2 regions of the Nocardiopsis akebiae genome follow, and region 2 is predicted to be linked to the other one. Evidence: riboswitches for the same ligand, from Rfam matches in the RefSeq annotation. Region 2 holds a riboswitch; the other holds the start of a gene.
What was found. A riboswitch is a leader RNA that binds a small molecule or an ion and turns the genes downstream of it on or off. The one in region 2 is predicted to bind cobalamin.
Positions count from the first base shown of each region.

Region 1: another riboswitch for cobalamin. It lies ahead of metE (5-methyltetrahydropteroyltriglutamate--homocysteine S-methyltransferase); the one in region 2 lies ahead of KGD83_RS17800 (ABC transporter substrate-binding protein).

Region 1 is NZ_CP074132.1:5,045,358-5,049,160, reverse strand. It holds gene KGD83_RS21600 (polysaccharide deacetylase family protein) at 1-1,493, opposite strand, end outside; cobalamin riboswitch at 1,774-1,934, shown strand; gene metE (5-methyltetrahydropteroyltriglutamate--homocysteine S-methyltransferase) at 2,100-3,803, shown strand, end outside.
Region 2 is NZ_CP074132.1:4,142,473-4,146,275, forward strand. It holds gene KGD83_RS17790 (ABC transporter ATP-binding protein) at 1-83, opposite strand, end outside; gene KGD83_RS17795 (FecCD family ABC transporter permease) at 80-1,096, opposite strand; gene KGD83_RS17800 (ABC transporter substrate-binding protein) at 1,093-2,127, opposite strand; cobalamin riboswitch at 2,187-2,400, opposite strand; gene KGD83_RS17805 (PPOX class F420-dependent oxidoreductase) at 2,721-3,152, shown strand; gene KGD83_RS17810 (ATP-binding protein) at 3,294-3,803, opposite strand, start outside.

The DNA of each region.
Region 1 (3,803 bases), 900 kb from region 2:
AACCCGTCCATGTAGGTCTCGCCGGGGGCCGTGGTCCCCAGCAGCTGGGACACCGTGACCATGGTGTACCCCTGCTCGTGCAGTTCCCGGATCGCCGTGCGGGAGGCGTCGACGGTGGTGCCGTGGATGTCGTGCATGAGGATGATCGCCCCGTCCGAAGCGCCCTCCAGCACCCGGTCGTGGATCACCGGGGCCTTGCGGTCCTTCCAGTCGAGGGTGTCCACGCTCCACAGGATCTGAGCCAGGCCCATGTCCGCGGTCACCGAGGCCACGCCCTCGTCGGTCGAGCCGTAGGGCGGACGCATGAGGTCCATGGTGTAGCCCGTCTCGCGGTACACCAGCGCCTGCACGACGTCCAGGTCCGCGCGCACCCCACCCGCGCCCAGACCGGCCAGGTCGGGGTGGTTCAGGGTGTGGTTGGCGATCTCGTGTCCCTCGGCGTAGGCGCGCCGCACCGTGTACGGGTGCTCCATGACGGGGTTGCCGGTGACGAAGAACGTGGCCCGCGCGTCGTACTCGGCGAGGGCGTCCAGCAGTTCCGGGGTGCGTCCGCCGGGGCCGTCGTCGTAGGTCAGCGCCACGCACTTGGTGCCGGGGTCGGAGCAGTCGACTCCGGGGTCCACCGCGGGCACCTGTCCGGGTACGGCGCCGTCCCCCTGGCCGTCCTTGTCGGCCCGGGGCGGGGCGGCGATGGAGAAGTCGTCCACGCCCACGGTCGCGGCGTCGCGCACGCGCAGGCCCAGTTCCGACAGCAGGCCCTCGGCCCGACCGGCGGCGACCACCGCGCGCGTGCGGCCCTCCTGCGCCGGGGCGACCTGCCCGGCGTCGAACTCCACGACCAGGTCCCCGTCGGGGTTGAACCCCACCGAGTCGTACAGGGAGCTGATCGGGTGGATGACGTCGGGGTCGGCCGGGCCCTCCCCGCTCCCGACGGCGTCGCGCACCAGGCCGTTGAGCTCCTCCAGCTGCTCCTGGCCGCCGACCAGCGCGGTGGAGGGGTGGTGCGCCGCGGTCTCGGTGTCGTACCAGTAGGTGGTGTACCCCTCCCGGGACCCCTCGGAATCGGTCTCCACCCGGGTCACGCGGACCCCGAGCAGGCCGTCGCGCGCCGCGGTCAGGTTCCACCCCGCCTCGAAGGAGACCGCGCCGGGGTTGGCCGCCTCGAAGGCGTGCACCTCGTCGGTCAGCTCACGCTCCAGGAAGTCGGCCAGCGGCTCGGCGTTGGGGATCACCGGGTATGCCACCGAGACGGAGATCTCCCCGTCGTAGGCCAGTTCGGCCTCCTCCACGCCCGCCACGGCGGCCGCGTCCACCTCGGTGAGTCCGTCGGGTTCGCCCGAGGCCGGGGGCGACGGCTCGCTCTCGGAGAGCGGCGCTCCCTGCGTCCGCGCCCCGGGTTCGGGCTCGCCGGAGGAACGGGTGGCCAACAACACCATGCCCGCCAGGATCGCCAGGGCTACCACGACCGTGATCAGGGGGTGGTCCGGTGCCATGGCGAGGCGGGGCTGCTTATTCACGAGGGAATCTCCACGTTCATCGCTCAGACGAACGTCCGCGGGGAGCAGAGAGGGCTCACCCGCGCAACGCTTGACTTCGTGTGTGACGCCGACCTGAGGACGGGGGTTCTCACCGTCCGGACCGTGCGCATGGGGCCGCATGCCGGGTACAGGGGCGAAGGGGGCCCTCCCTATACTTGCAGCCGTGGAAGGTACATGATCCACCCCCGCGTCCCGGGTCCGGCCCGGAACGAACGGGGCGGAACCATGTCGCAAGAGGGAACCCGGTGCGAGTCCGGGACTGCCCCGCAGCGGTATGGGGGAACGAACGTCGCCATGAGCACTGGTAGCGCCGGTCGCAGAGACCGGAAACCGGGAAGCGGCGGCCAGTAGGAGGAGCGGTGTCCGCACCGCCCGCGCCCCCGAGTCCGAAGACCTGCCTCCACCCGGCGACGCGCCCGCGGCGCCGGTGGTCCCGCGCCCCGAGGGAGGGCCGGAGGCGGTGGCAGGTCCGGTGCGCGCCCGCGGCGCGTCCGTCGGCGTGCCCGCCCCTCTCCTCCTCCCCGCGGCCGGTACCCGGCTTTCGACGAGGGAGAGAAGCTCATGACCACGACCCCCGCGCCTTCCGCGGCCCCGGGCGGACCACGTCCCTCCGTGCGCTCGACCGTGCACGGCTACCCGCGCATCGGCCCCGACCGCGAGCTCAAGCGCGCCTGCGAGTCGCACTGGAGGGGCCGCACCACCGCCAGGGAACTGGACGAGGTCGCCGCCGACCTGCGCCTGGGCGTCTACGCCCAGCTGCGCGAGGCCGGTGTCGACGACATCCCCTCCAACACGTTCTCCTATTACGACCACGTGCTGGACACCGCGGTCCTGTTCGACCTGGTCCCCTCCCGCTTCGCCCCGCCCGCCGCGGCGCCGGACCGTGAGGAGGAGCTGCGCCGCTACTTCGCGCTCGCCCGCGGCGAGCAGGGCGCCCCTCCGCTGGAGATGACCAAGTGGTTCGACACGAACTACCACTACCTCGTCCCCGAGCTCTCGCCCGGCACCCGTCCGCGCCTGGTCGGCGACAAGCCCGTCGCCGAGTTCCGCGAGGCCGCCGAGGCGGGCTTCCACACCCGCCCGGTCCTGGTCGGCCCGCTCACCTTCCTACTGCTGGCCAAGCCCGCCGAAGGCGCCCCCGAGGGCTGGGAACCCGTCCAGCTGCTCGACCAGCTCCTGGACGCCTACGCCCAACTGCTCGGCGACCTGCGGGCCGCGGGCGCCACCGAGGTCCAGCTGGACGAGCCGATCCTGGCCACCGACGAGGGCCGCGCCGCCGTCGGCCACCTGGAGCGCGCCTACCAGCGCCTGGGCGCGGTCACCGACCGGCCCTCCCTGCTGGTGTCCACCTACTTCGGCTCCATCGGCTCCGCGGCGCTGCGCGTCCTCAAGGAGTCCGCGGTCGAGGCGGTCGGCCTGGACCTGGTCACCGACGACGAGGGCGTGGACGACCTGGTGCGGATCTCCGGCCTGGGCGCCACCCGCCTGGTCGCGGGGGTGGTGGAGGGGCGCAACGTCTGGCGCACCGACATCCCGGCCGCCGTCGCCGTGCTCGGCACCCTGCTCGCCCTCACCGACGAGCTGACCGTGAGCACCTCCTGCTCCCTGCTGCACGTGCCCTTGGACCTGGACGCCGAGACCTCCCTGGCCCCCGAGCTGCGCGGGGCCCTGGCCTTCGCCCGGCAGAAGGCCAGGGAGACGGCCCTGCTCGGCCGCGTGCTGTCCGAGGGGGCCGAGGCCGAGTACACCGGACGGGGCGGCGTCCGTCCCCCCGCCTTCACCGACGCGCGCGTACGCGCCCGCCTCGACGCCCTGGGCCCGGACGCCTACGAGCGCCCGCGCGAGCGCGGCAGGCCCACCGACACCCCGCTCACCACGACCACCATCGGTTCCTTCCCCCAGACCGCCGAGCTGCGCCGCGCCCGCGCCGCGCACCGCAGGGGGGAACTGGCCGAGGACGCCTACAAGGCCGTCCTGCGCGAGGAGATCGACCGGGTCGTCGCGCTCCAGGAGGAGATCGGCCTGGACGTGCTCGTGCACGGCGAGCCCGAGCGCAACGACATGGTCCAGTACTTCGCCGAGCAGCTGGAGGGCTACGCCACCACTGAGAACGGCTGGGTGCAGTCCTACGGTTCGCGGTGCGTGCGCCCGCCGATCCTGTTCGGCGACGTCTCGCGCCCGGCGCCGATGACGGTCGAGTGGACCACCTACGCCCAGTCGCGCACCGACAAGCCGGTCAAGGGCATGCTGACCGGTCCGGTCACC
Region 2 (3,803 bases):
TCGGGCGCGGCGGCCGTCCCCGGCGCCGTCACGGAGGACGCGCCGTCGCGGCCGCGCGCCACCGCCTGGTCGGAATGGGTCACGTGTGCCTCCTGGCGCGGTAGAGCACGGCGACGAAGGCGGGAACCCCGATGAGGGAGGTCACCACCCCCACCGGGATCTCCTGGGGGTCCAGCGCGGTGCGGGCGACCGTGTCCACCCACACCAGGAAGACGGCGCCCGCCAGCGCGGTCACCGGCAGGAGCCTGGCGTGGGCCGCGCCGGTGAGCGCGCGGGCCGCGTGCGGCAGGACCAGCCCCACGAAGCCGATCGCCCCGGCCGCGCTGACCAGGGCGGCGGTGAGCAGCGCGGTGGCGCACAGCAGCACCATGCGGGCGCGGGCCACCCGCACGCCCAGGTTCGCCGCGGCCTCCTCACCGAAGGCGAACGCGTCCAGGGTGGTGGTGTGCGCCAGGCACACGGCGAGCACACCGGCCAGCACCGCCGCGCACAGCACCACGTCGTCCCACCCGGCGCCGCTGAGGGAGCCCAGCAGCCAGAACAGCACCCCGCGCGTGGTCTCGGCGTCGGCCGAGGTCAGCACGATGAACGAGGTCAGCGCCGAGAACAGCTGCATGGCCGCCACCCCCGACAGCACCACGCGGTCCATGCTCGCGCCCAGGGTGTGCGCGAGCAGCACCACCAGCCCGAAGGAGAGCAGGGCGCCGACGAAGGCGCCCGCCGACAGCGACACCACCGCACCGCCCCAGCCCAGCACCAGCACGGCGACCGCCCCGGTGGAGGCCCCCGAGGACACCCCGAGCACGAAGGGGTCCGCCAGCGGGTTGCGCAGCAGGGACTGCATGACCGCCCCGCACAGCGCCAGCCCGGCCCCGCACACCGCGGCGAGCAGGGTGCGGGGCATGCGCAGGTCCCAGACGATGCCCTCGCGCAGCGGCGACAGCCCGCTCTCCCCGAACCCCAGCCGCGCGGCGACCGACCCCCAGACCTCGGCCGTGGTGATGTCGGCGGGGCCGATGGTCACCGCGACCGAGACCGACACGGCCAGGAGCACCAGTCCACCGCAGGAGAGCAGCGCCAGACGCGCACCGCTCACCGGCCGAGCCCGAGGCCGCGCAGACCCTCGGCGACCTGCTCGATCCCCTCGACCGTGCGGATCGAGGGGTTCATCGCCTGGCCGCTGAGCAGGACGTAGCGCTCCTCGCGCACGGCGGTGAGGTTGCCCGTGGCGGGATTGGACTCCAGGAACGCGATCTTGGCGTCGGCGGACTCCGCGGTCTGGGAGTCGCGGGTCAGGTCACCGAGGACGATGACGTCGGGGTCGCGGTCGGCGACGGTCTCCCAGTTGATCTGGGGCCATTCGTCGTGGGTGTCGTCGAAGGCGTTCCGCGCGCCGACCGCGCGGGTGATGGCGCCGGGAGCGCCGCAGCAGCCCGCGAGGTAGGGCGACTGGGAGTTGGCGAACCAGTACATGAGGGAGACGCCGGAGGCGTCCAGGTCCGAGGTGGCCGCAGCCACCCGCCCCTCCAGCTCCGCGATCAGCTCCTCCCCGCGCTCCTCGACCCCGAACAGCAGGGCCAGGTCGCGGATCTCGCCGTAGACGGCGTCGAGGGTGAGGGGTTCGCTGCGCGAGCCGTCTCCCCCGCTGTCGTTGTCCTTGCCGGTGGCGCAGTCGGTCGGGGAGACGTAGGTGGGCACGCCCAGCTCCTCGAACTGCTCGCGGGTGGCGACACCGCCCGTGCCGAGCGTGGAGACGAAGGAGGCGGTCACGAAGTCCGGTTCGGCGTCCAGGACCACCTCGAAGGAGGGGGCGTTGTCGGCCAGGCGGGGGATGCCCCCGTTGGCCTCCTCCAGTCCCTCCATGATCGGATCGGTCCAGGTGGCGGTGCCGACGAGGCGGTCCGCCAACCCCAGTGAGAGCAGGATCTCGGTGCTGCCCTGGTTGAGGGAGACGACGCGCTCGGGCGGGGCGTCGACGCCCACCCGGTGCCCGCAGTTGTCGACCGCGCGGGCGTCGGCGGCGGCCTCCCCCCCGCCGCTCCCCCCTCCCGGGGAGGGGGCGCAGGCGGTGAGCAGCAGCGCGGAGGCGAGCAGGAGGGGAAGGGGGCGCGGGGCGCGACGCAGCATGGGCATGCCTTGGATGTCGGGGCTCGAACGCGGAGCCTGGCACGGGACGCCTCCGCGCACTCGACGCGGAGGGGCCAGCAGGTCTTCGGACTCGGGTTCGTCCGGACGGGGTGCCTTCCCAGGTCGGTGCCGCCTCGACGCCGTGGTCTCCGCGGCCTCCGCCCCAGTGGCGTGAGTACCCCGCCCGTCCCCCTCACCGCTGCGCGTCAGTTCCGGATTCGCACCGGATTCCCTGACCACGTACGTGGTACGACTGGCCCCGGCAGACTATCAAGGCCCCCTCGGCCCTCTGCGGCCGGAAGGCGCACAGGGGCCGCGCCCGCGCCACCGCTCCGGTGTCCGCGCTGTTCAGCGCACCCCGGGGGAGTCGTCGGAGTGCTCAGGCCGCACCCCCGCCCCGGCCGACGCGCACACGGGTGGCCCGGAGCGCCGGGTGGCGGGCCCGGTCGCGCGCCCCGGCCGACGGACACGGCGGTGTGCGCCGCGCGGCGGGAGCGGGACGGCCGCGCGCACCGGGAGTACGATCGTGACCGGCCGCACACGGCCGGTGCCACCGCGCACCGCCACCACCCGGCAGAGAGGGGTCCTGGAACATGACCGCGACGACGTTCGACCCGCGCGCGCTGCTCGCCCGGAGCAAGCTCGGGGTCCTGGCCACCATCAAGGCCGACGGCCGCCCCCAGCTCTCCCCCGTCCAGCCCTTCTACGACGCCGAGACCGACCTGCTGCACGTCTCCATGACCGAGGGCCGGGCCAAGACCGCCAACCTGCGCCGCGACCCGCGCGCCACGCTCCAGGTCACCAGCGCCGACGGCTGGGCGTGGGCCACCGCCGAGGGCGTGGCCACCCTCACCGGCCCCGGCACCGACCCGCACGGCCCCGATGTCGAGGCGCTGGTGGACTACTACCGCCTCGCCGCCGGGGAGCACCCCGACTGGGAGGAGTACCGGTCGGTCATGGTCTCCGACCGCAGGGTGCTCATGACCATGCCCGTCGACCACGTGTACGGCGAGAAGATCCGCTGACCGGACGGACGGGCGGTACGGCCGACCGGCGCTTGCGCCCGTCGGCCCCGTCCGCCCGCACACCGGAGACGGGCCCGCCGCCCACCCCTCGGCGCACGCCGACGGGGCGGGGCCGCGGCCCCGCCCCGCCAGTCCCAGCCCTCAGCGCTTCATGCCGTGCTCGATCGCCTCGATGATGCGCGGCCGCATCTCGGCGGCGCTGATGATCGCGTCCACCGAACCCACCTCGACCGCGCGCTGGATGCTGTGCACCCGGTCGAACTCCGCGGCGACCTCGCCGAGCTTCTCCGCCCGCACCGAGGACTGCGTCTCGGCCAGCCGCGCGTTGAGCGCGGCCCGCTCGGCGCCGCTGGCCGCCGACACCTGCTCCTGGAGCCCCGTCACCCGCGAATCGCTCGCGGTACGCGTGTTGACCTCACCGGCGAACACCACGGCCGCCGCCGGGGCCCCGCCCAGCACCGAGGCGAACGACCCCTCCAGCGCGAGCACCGTCATGTTCGGGTTGAGCGCCTTGGAGAACACCACGAACGCGCCGCCGTGGTACCGCGAGATCACGCAGAACACGATCGGACCGTCGAAGTTGACGATCGCGCGCCCGATCTCGGCCCCGTACTCCAACTGGAGCTTGCGCAGCGACTCCGGCGAACCGTC